DNA from 3 places in the Rhodococcus sp. K11/5 genome. Region 1 is predicted to be linked to each of the others. Evidence: riboswitches for the same ligand, from Rfam matches in the RefSeq annotation. Region 1 holds a riboswitch; each other region holds the start of a gene.
The links. A riboswitch is a leader RNA that binds a small molecule or an ion and turns the genes downstream of it on or off. The one in region 1 is predicted to bind thiamine pyrophosphate.

Region 1 (3,269 bases):
ATTGGGTTGTTACGTTCCCTGGAACGAGCACCCGACGGAAGGCAAGTCCAATGTCGAAGCAGCCCAGTGCGACCACCCGACGATGGGCCGCACGCGCGGCGGCGGTGCTGACGTCCGCCGCCGTTGTTGCGGGAATGGCGGCCGGAACAGCGTCGGCCGATCACCCCGAGTACACGATGGTTCCCGGCCACACCTACACGCTCGGTGAGTTCAATGGCATTCAGTGCACGGGGCAGCTCACCACCAATGTGCGCACGCCACACGATCGTCCGGGCGCGGCGCTGGTGTCCCTGTCGTGGTTCTCGTACTTCAGCACACCGTGCTCGGTTGTGGCGCAGGTCAACTGGCACAATCTGGACACGAATCAGCGTGGTACGTCGGCAACCCGAGTGACAACCACGGGCCGGGGCCCGCTCCCGCCGCCGATCACCACCGGCAACGTCGTCGACGTGGTGACGGGGCCGGGGCGCGTCGTCGTCACCATCACCACGGAATCTCTGCACTTCGTCGCCGCGCCGCCCGTCGAGGTGCGGGTGCCCGCGTGACGTGGGCGTCGGCACGGCCCGTGCGAGCGGCGTGCGTGTCGGTCCTCGCCGCGCTGGCACTTGTCGGGTGCACCATCGGTGACGATGCGTCGACACCAGGGAGCACGCCGACCACCGCATCCGCGGCGCCGGAGCCCCCCAGCGACGGGCCGAGCACTGTCGCCGCGCCCGACGGTCAGCCGAGCGGGACCGACGAGACAGCGGGCGCCGAGATATCGACCGTGCCGGACGGCAACCCCACTCCCGCACGTCCGGGGTCTGCGGAAGTGGCCGTCGACCCGGAGTTGTTCCGTAACAGCGGAGCCGACGGTGACGGTTACTTCCTACAGTCCCCGTCGGGCAACATCTCGTGTGGCATCTATCCGACTCCCGGCGCGGCCGGGCCGGTGGGCTGCCAGGCCGTAACCAGTGTTGCGCCGGTGGACGGGCCTACGTGCAGCAACGCGGAGAACGACAAGTATGCAGCGCGCATCGAACCCGCCGGGGCGGTGCACTTCTGCACCACCCAGGGCATCTACACGGCGCCCGACGCCGCGGTCCTGCAGTACGGGGAGATTCTCACGGTCGGCGACGCGTCGTGTGTCTCGCGTGAGGAGGGCATCTCCTGCCTCCTGGCGGGCAGCAACGCCGTCCTCATGTCGCGGGAGGCGAATCTGACCTACTGAGCGCGGCGTCCACTCGCCTGTGGTCTCATGGATCTCGACACGGGGTGCCGAACCGCTCGGCTGAGATCACACCCGTCGAACCTGTCCGGGTCATGCCGGCGGAGGGATGTCGAGATGCGTGCGTTGCCGTTCACCGATCAGATCGTGCTCGTGACGGGCGGTGCCCGCGGACTGGGCGCCGCGATCACCCGAGCGTTCCTGGAACAGGGATCGCGGGTGGTCGTGAACTACCACCGCAGTGAGTCCGCGGCGCAGGCGATCGAGGCCGAGTTCGGTCCCGACCGCGTGCTCGCGGTAGCCGCCGACGTCACCGAGCGCCCTGCCGTGGAATCGATGTTCGCCTCTGCGCGTGAGTATTTCGGTTCGTCGATCACCACGGTCGTCAACAACGCGTTGATCGACTTCTCGTTCGACGGGGACGCACGGGCGAAGGCCGACGTTATCGAATGGTCGGCGTTCGACGCCCAACTGCGCGGCAGTGTCGCCGGAACGCTGCACACGACGCAGGCCGCGGTTCCCGGTATGCGTGAGCAGGGGTTCGGTCGCGTCATCACCATCGGCACCAACCTGGTGCAGAATCCGGTGGTTCCGTACCACGATTACACCGCCGCCAAGGCTGCGCTGCTGGCTCTGACCCGTACCTTCTCGCACGATCTGGGACCGGACGGGATCACCGTGAACATGGTGTCCGGCGGCCTGCTGCGGACGACGGACGCGAGTTCGGCGACACCGCCCGAGGTCTTCGACATGATCGCCGGCAGCACTCCGCTGCGGCAGGTGACCACTCCCGCGGAGTTCGCGGATGCGGTGCTGTTCTTCGCGTCGCCCTGGTCGAGGGCGGTGACCGGTCAGAACCTCGTCGTCGACGGCGGATTGGTGAAGAACTGATGCGGCAGCTGCACCTGAACGCGTTTCTGTTCGGGTGCGGGCACCACGCGGCGGCGTGGCGGCACCCGCAGTCGTCAGTCGAGGTTTATCCCGCGTCGTCCTCCCGCGCCCACGCGATAGCGACGAGGCGGCGCAGGACGTCGAGGTCGATCTGGTCGAGTCTGCGGACGTACACGCAGCCGGCACCCTCGGTGTAGGTGCCGAGGGAGGGGAGCAGAGCGGCACCCTCGGGCAGGTCCTTGAGCCCGTACAGCGACAGTTGCGTTTTCCGGGGTGAGAAGGCGACCTTGGGCCAGTCGCCACGTGTGCGCGAGTTCGCCGGTGACACGAAGCGGTAGCTGCCGTAGCCGACCATCGATGGACCCCACATCACCGGCTGGGCGCCCGTCACCTCGGTGAAGATCTCGGCGAGACGGAGACCGTCCTCGCGGCGACGGGCCGGGGTCGCGGCGGCGAGGAACTCGTCGACACTCGCGTCGGTCGGCTGGGTCTTGATCTCGGACATGGGCGGATCCTGTCACAGGGCTGGGTGCGCGGATGGACCGTGCCATCACGCCGGCAGCGCGACAGCTGGTTCAGGATCGTGTGCGGGGATCGCCCGGAGAGGTCATCGTCCGTCCGGATCGACAACCGTGCCGGCGCGGGTAACAAGGGTCAGGTCGCACCCCAGCGCGTCCGCAACGGCGATAATTCCGTCGAGTTGCGAGGTGTCCTTGCCGCTTTCGATCGTCTGCACGGTCGATCGGCCGACACCCGCAAGAAGAGCGAGTTCCGATTGGGTCATCCCGAGTTCGCGACGACGGACGGCGAATGCACGCGCGAGGTCTCCCGCGTCGTCGCGGCGCGTTCGTCGAGGGGATGCCATGGTGCCTCCAAAGCTTTTGATCGCAGGCTTAAGGGAACGATACTGCTCATCTCCGGATAGTGCACTCCTTATGCTTGGCCTTGCAAGCTCAGGTGGGCTGAAGCCCTTTCGGCAACTTTTGCAGCACCCTACGCTTGCCTGGGCAAGCATAGGGTGCTCGAGTGCCGCCCTGGCCCGGTCGAACTGGTTCAGAGCGACACGATGCGCTGGATACGAGCCCGCACCACCCGCTGCACCATTGCCGGATACGCGTGGAGAGGGGTGGTTAACGCTGCCAACCACACGGCACCGGTCCACGCGCCGACC
Region 2 (3,269 bases), 140 kb from region 1:
GTGCCGCGGCGCTCGGCCTCGAGCCCTTCCCACGCGAAGTACGACACCGTGAAATCGGCTGTGCCCGAGTAGACGGCCTCGTAGGCGGACGTTCCGAGGACGACGGTCTCGAACGTGCCCGTTCCGCCGTCGGCCCGGATGACCTCCTGCAGGGTGACGTTCTCACCGGCGTCGCCGAAGCCGGCGTACGTGGTGCCGTCGAGGTCACGCGGGCTCGCGATGTCGTCGCGGTCCGCGCGCACGCCGATCCCGGTGGCCCAGTGTTGAAGTGGGGCCATGACGGAGGTGATCTGTGCGCCCGCCGCGCGGGCGAAGGTCGACGAACTCTGGAAGCTGATCCCGAATTCCGCGTTCCCGGAGTCGATCAGCGTGTCCGGCGACGCGGAGTTGTACGGCAGGACCTCGACGTTCAACCCGGCGTCGTCGAAGAACCCCTGCTGCTGCGCCACGAACAACCCGGTGTGATTGGTGTTGGGGGTCCAGTCCAGGGCGAAACGGATGGTGTCCGGGTCGGACGACGCGGTGGCGCATCCCGCCGACGAGCCGGCGAGAACGACGGCAGCCGCGGCAATTCCGGCGAGCCGCCTCACGAGGCGGGCCAGGGAGCGGTGTTCAGGGCGGTGTCCCAGAACAGCAGTTCGTAGCGCATCGCGATCGCGAAGGCCGTGGCCATGCGGGCGCGCTCGGCCTCGGTAGCGGCGTCGGCGGCGGCGTCGACCAACTCGCGGGCGCGGGCCGCGGAGACCTGGAACTCCTCGGCGTCGTACGTGGTGACCCACCGCGCGAAAGGGTGATTCGGATCGGCGTCCAGCACGGCCCGCGCCGACGCGGCCAGGGTGCGGCCTACTTCCGCGTAGATCCAGAAGCAGGGCAGGGCCGCGGCGGCGCCGACGGCGTAGGTGTCGGTGGCGGCCGTCGCCGTCAGGTACGAGACGTATCCCAGGCAGGCCGGGGTGTGCTCGATCGGTCCGTCGACGTCGACGGCCAGGGCGGGATCGGCGAGAAGTGTTGCGTGCAGTTCTTTCTCGGCGGTGATCGCCGTCGCCGACGACGACGCCCAGAAGGCTCCGGCGTCGGGATCGGTGGCCTTGGAGGCCAGGAGCGCGAGCGCCTTCGCGTAGCCCTCGAGGTAGAGACCGTCCTGCTCGATGTACGTCCGGAAGACCGGGACGGGCAGGGTGCCGTCACCCAGGCGGGTGAGGAATTCGAGTTCGTCGATCTGTCGGCGCACCCCGGAGGTGCTCTCCCACAGTCGATCGGAGAAACGGGCAGCGGCGTGCCCGGGTGAAGACGGCGTCATGGCCGTGACATCCCTTCGTCAGAATTACCTGCATCAGGTTCTCGGGTGTCATCTCAGCCTCGCCGTCGTGGCGAAGCACCCCGTGTCAGAACGTGCTCAACATAACACCGGCCTCCCGTCCGCGGTGCGGATGGGAGGCCGGTGAGCGTGAATCGGGAGCGGATCAGAACTTCATGTCCTCGAGTTCCATGCCCTTGGTCTCCGGAATCTTCGCCTTGACGAAGAAGAACGACACGACGGCGAAGAACGCGAAACCGCCGTAGACGATGGACAGGCCGATGGCCTCGGTCATCGCCGGGAACAGCAGCGAGATCGTGAAATTGGCGATCCAGTTCGCGGCGGTGCCGATGCCCAGCGCCATCGCGCGCATTCGGTTCGGGAACATCTCGCCGAGCAGAACCCACATGATCGGTCCCCACGTCGCCGCGAAGAACACCACGAAGAGGTTGGCGCCGATGAGGGCGACGACGCCCCACGGCTCCGGAAGGGACACATCGTCTCCGGTGCCGATCTGCTGGGAGAAGGCGATCGCGGCCATGATCAGACCCACGAACATGCCGAGGGATCCCGCCATGAGCAGGTTCCGGCGGCCGACCCGGTCCACGAAGAGAATGGCCACGAAGGTCATGCCCACGTTGATGATCGAGGTGATCACGGACGTCGTGAACGACTGACTCTCGCTGAATCCCACCGACTGCCACAGCGTCGTCGAGTAGTAGAAGATCGCGTTGATACCGACGAACTGCTGCAGGACGGCCATGATGATGCCGACCCACACCAGGGGCTGGAGTCCGAAGCGTGGTCCGCGGATGTCCGCGAAGGACGACTTCTGCTCCTTCCGCAACGTCAGCCGGATCTCGTGGATGCGCTGATCCGGGTGCTTCTCACCGGTGATGTTCGCCAGTACCTCGGCCGCCTCCTCGTCGAGGTGCTTGCCCACCAGGTAGCGGGGAGATTCCGGAATGAGCAGGGCCAGAACGCCGTACACCAGGGCGGGGATGACGCCGACGAGGAACATCCACCGCCAGGCCTCGATGCCGAACCAGAACTTATTGGCCGCGCCGCCCGCCGTGTTCGCGAGCACCGCGTTGGACAGCAGGGCCGCGAAGATGCCGATGGTGATTGCGAGCTGCTGCAGCGACGCGAGGCTGCCGCGCATCCGTGCGGGGGCGATCTCGGCGATGTAGGCCGGGGCGATCACCGAGGCGATACCGATGCCGAGCCCGCCGAGAACTCGCCAGAACATCAGATCGGGGACGCTGAACGCGAAGCCGGATCCGATCGACGAGATCACGAATAGGGCCGAGCCGAGCAGCATGACCTTCTTGCGACCCCACCGGTCCGCGAGGCCACCGGCGAACCAGGCGCCCGCCGCGCATCCCAGTAGCGCGACCGCGACCGCGAATCCGGTGAGGAGCTCGCTGAGGGCGAATTCGCCCTGAATGGCTTCGACGGCACCGTTGATGACGGAGCTGTCGAAACCGAAGAGAAAGCCCCCGACGGCGGCGGCGACGGTCACGCCGATGGCCTTGGCCGTGTGATTATTCGACGCTTGGGTCGTCATCGTTCCCTGCCTACGTATCGAGAGGCCGCCGACCCGGCGTCGACGGCGAAGCAGAACATCTCGTCGGACCATACGCTCGGTACGTGGTCGCCGAAACGGTTCCCATCGTCGGAGTCCGGTTTGTCCAGGGTCGATTCGGTGAACCCGCTGCGTATGCAAACAACACTGCGGCGAACGGGCCGCGCGTCGGCCGAGCTGGCCTGGGAGCGGTACATGGACACCTCGCTGTGGCCGGTGTGGGCTCCGCAGATCATGGGGGTCGACGCGTCCACCGATCGTCTGGAGGCAGGCACGACCGGCACGGTCCACGGGCCCCTCGGTGTCCGGGTGTCGTTCGAGGTTCTCGCGGTCGACGAGCCTGGCAAGGTGTGGAAGTGGCGGGCGTGGATCGGTGCGCCCAGCGCG
Region 3 (3,269 bases), 550 kb from region 1:
CCATCGTGTCCGGATCGCGCGCCCGTGTCACCGCCGTGGCCAGCAGAACGGCGGAGCACCCGAGTTCCATCGCCAGCGCGGCGTCGCTCGCCGTCCCGATGCCCGCGTCGAGAATCACGGGCACTCCCGCAGCGGCCGTGATCATCTCGATGTTGTGCGGGTTCGCGATGCCCAGTCCGGTGCCGATGGGCGAGCCGAGCGGCATGACCGCCGCGCACCCGATGTCCTCGAGCCGACGCGCCAACACGGGGTCGTCGGTGGTGTACGGCAGCACCGTGAACCCGTCGTCCACGAGTTCCTCTGCGGCGCGGACGAGTTCGATCGCGTCGGGCAGCAGGGTGCGCTCGTCGGCGATGACCTCGAGCTTGACCCAGTCCGTCTCCAGCGCCTCGCGTGCGAGCTGTGCGGTGAGCACCGCCTCGGCGGCGCCGCGACACCCCGCCGTGTTGGGGAGCACGTCGATCTTCAAGCGTTGCAACAACTCCAGCACACCGGTGCCACCCGCGGCGTCGACACGCCGCATCGCCACCGTCGTCAGCTCGGTGCCCGACGCCACCAGGGCGCTCTCGAGCACCGCGAGGTTCGCGGCTCCACCGGTCCCCATCACCAGCCGGGACGACAGTTCGCGCCCCGCGATGACCAGCCGGTCGCCCTCCGCCGGCACCGCGTCAGCCACCCTGCACCGCAGTCAGGATCTCGACGGTCCACCCACGCCCGACGGCCTCGTCCCACCGCGACTTCGGGAACACGACGCCGTCGACGGCGAGTGCGATGCCGGTGTCCGGCAGCCCCAGCTGGGCGAGGAGGTCCCGCACGGTGGTGCCGGGATCGAGCAGCCGGTCCTCCCCGTTGACGGTGACACCGATTCCGGTGGTGGTCATGTGCGCACTCCTTCGATAGTGGCGGTTCGCGTACTCGTCGGGTGGCCCGCCCGGTGTGGCGCGGCTCCTGCAGCATCCGCCGCACACTGCGCGAACTGCGCGAACCGCTGCGGCAGGGCGCACCGCGCCTCCGCCAGCGGCTCGCCCGCCAGTTCGGCGACGACGGCGTCGGCGGTGACGGGTGCGAGCAGCACCCCGTTTCGACCGTGCCCCGTGGCCACAACGACGCGATCGTCGAGACGGCCGATCAGTGGCACGTTGTCCGGGCTTCCCGGCCGCAGACCCGCGGCGGTCTCGGCCAGCTCGAAGTCGCCCACGGCCGGGAACACGCGCTCGGCGTCGGCCAACAGGTCTCGCACGCCGCCGACGGTCACCGCGGTGTCGTCGCCGTGCTCGTACTGCGTCGCCCCGACGACGATGCCGTCGGCACGCGGAACCAGGTACACCGCGCGGCCGTTCACCGTCGCCCGCACCGTGCGAGACGGCGGCGCCGCGGACCCGGCCCGAGTCCGCAGCCGGAGGATCTCCCCCTTGACCGGGCGTACGGGCAGGTTCGGCAGCAGGCGTGCACTGGCCCACCCGGCCGCGACGACGACGCGATCGGCGTCGAGAGCGTCGAGGTCGGTCACGTTCTCCGCGTCCACCCGGACGCCGAGGTCGCGGCAGGACCGATCGAGCGCGGCGAGAAGGGCACGGTTGTCCACCGACATCTCCCCGGGGCAGTGCAACCCCGACCTGGCGCCGGGCGACACGGCCGGTTCGAACGCACGCAGCTCGGCGCGGGACAACAGCTCCACCTCGTGCCCGCGGGCGGCGACCCATTCGGCGACGGTGCGCAGGTCGGCGACATCGGCGGAGTCGAAGCCCAGGGTCACGGTTCCCCGAGCGGTGACGATTCCCGGCCCCAGATCGTCGGCGAGCGCGTGCCACCGGCGCAGCGAGGCGGCGCCGAGTTCGAGAAGTTCGTCCTCACCGGGCCAGCCCTCGGACAGCGGGGCCAACATTCCGCCCGCGACCCAACTCGACGCCCCGTCGGTCGAGCGACCCGGCGCGGCCCGGTCGACGACGCGGACGGACCACCCGGCGAGTGCGGCGGCGCGGGCGACGGTCAGACCGATGACGCCGGCCCCGACCACCGCCACCGAGCCCGACGCGGACGACACCTGTTCCGAAGAAACCGGCACTGACAACACATCCCTCCCTGCGCCGGCATTACCCGGATCAGGTGATTACGGTCTGGGCACGCGGCCCACTCTCAGCCCGTCGAAGGGCTCCCGTGCGGTTCGTTCCTGTGCGAGCCAGACTACCGTGGGCGAGGTGACGACCACGGGACCCACTCCGCGCGAGCGCCTCGCCACCGCTTCCCTGTATCTGTGCACCGACGCCCGCCGCGACACCGGCGATCTGGCCAAGTTCGTCGACGCGGCTCTGGCCGGCGGCGTCGACATCGTTCAGCTCCGCGACAAGGGGTCGGCCGGTGAGAAGAAGTTCGGCCCCATCGAGGCGAAGGACGAGCTCGCAGCCCTCGCCGTACTCTCCGCCGCGTGCCGCCGCCACGGGGCGCTGCTCGCGGTGAACGACCGCGCCGACCTGGCTCTGGCGGCGGGCGCCGATGTGCTCCACCTCGGCCAGAACGACCTGCCGGTGCACTACGCGCGGCGCATCGTCGGACCCGACGTGGTGATCGGCCGCTCGACGCAGAATCGTGCGCAGGCCGCGCTCGCCGAGATCGAGGACGGAGTCGACTACTTCGCCACCGGACCGGTCTGGGCCACGCCGACCAAACCCAACCGGGCGGCCGCCGGACTCGACGTGGTGCGCGAGGTGGCCGAATCGCTGCCGCAGCGCCCGTGGTTCGTCATCGGCGGTGTCGACGCGAGCAACGTGCATCGCACGGTCGAGGTCGGGGCGTCGCGCATCTGCGTGGTTCGCGCCATCACCGCGGCGCGCGATCCCGAGGCCGCGGCACGTGAACTCAAGGCCGCGCTACCCGGACTGTCCTGAGCCCGGCAGTCCCGCACCCGCTCAGCCGAAGAGCGAGGGATGCAGCACCGTCATCCCGGCGCCCGCGAGGGAGGTGTCCGCGCTGACGACCACGGTGTCGGGTTCGCTGCCCGCCGCCCGTGCGTCGGCCTCGGTGCCGACCGACACGACGGCCGCGACCCAACCGAATCCGCCCGACGGAAGCTCGACGGTGCGCCCACCGGGATCCGGGCCGGTCCGGCCGATCACCACCGCACGCAGCGTGGTGGCCCGCAGCATCGGCCAGCTCGACGCGAATCCGGGGTGCAGCGGAAGTGAGCCGACCTCGTCCTCGGCGACCCAGCGCAGTTCGGTGCTCTCGCCGTTCGGCACGGTGTCGAGTTCGTGGCCCGCGTCGGCGACCAC

Region 2: it holds a riboswitch for thiamine pyrophosphate, as region 1 does, so the genes downstream of both, ACY466_RS15675 (TenA family protein) here and ACY466_RS16300 (3-oxoacyl-ACP reductase) in region 1, are expected to answer to the same signal.
Region 3: it holds a riboswitch for thiamine pyrophosphate, as region 1 does, so the genes downstream of both, thiO (glycine oxidase ThiO) here and ACY466_RS16300 (3-oxoacyl-ACP reductase) in region 1, are expected to answer to the same signal.

The regions. Positions count from the first base shown of each region.
Region 1 covers NZ_CM143721.1:3,465,447-3,468,715, reverse strand. The annotation lists gene ACY466_RS16310 (hypothetical protein) at 51-545, shown strand; gene ACY466_RS16305 (hypothetical protein) at 542-1,210, shown strand; TPP riboswitch at 1,241-1,334, shown strand; gene ACY466_RS16300 (3-oxoacyl-ACP reductase) at 1,325-2,098, shown strand; gene ACY466_RS16295 (DUF1801 domain-containing protein) at 2,184-2,603, opposite strand; gene ACY466_RS16290 (helix-turn-helix domain-containing protein) at 2,706-2,963, opposite strand; gene ACY466_RS16285 (glycosyl-4,4'-diaponeurosporenoate acyltransferase CrtO family protein) at 3,152-3,269, opposite strand, start outside.
Region 2 covers NZ_CM143721.1:3,330,034-3,333,302, reverse strand. The annotation lists gene ACY466_RS15680 (ABC transporter substrate-binding protein) at 1-590, opposite strand, end outside; gene ACY466_RS15675 (TenA family protein) at 587-1,300, opposite strand; TPP riboswitch at 1,294-1,393, opposite strand; gene ACY466_RS15670 (sugar porter family MFS transporter) at 1,464-2,864, opposite strand; gene ACY466_RS15665 (SRPBCC family protein) at 3,003-3,269, shown strand, end outside.
Region 3 covers NZ_CM143721.1:4,014,173-4,017,441, forward strand. The annotation lists gene thiG (thiazole synthase) at 1-676, opposite strand, end outside; gene thiS (sulfur carrier protein ThiS) at 669-881, opposite strand; gene thiO (glycine oxidase ThiO) at 878-2,065, opposite strand; TPP riboswitch at 2,063-2,169, opposite strand; gene thiE (thiamine phosphate synthase) at 2,199-2,885, shown strand; gene ACY466_RS18775 (NUDIX hydrolase) at 2,907-3,269, opposite strand, start outside.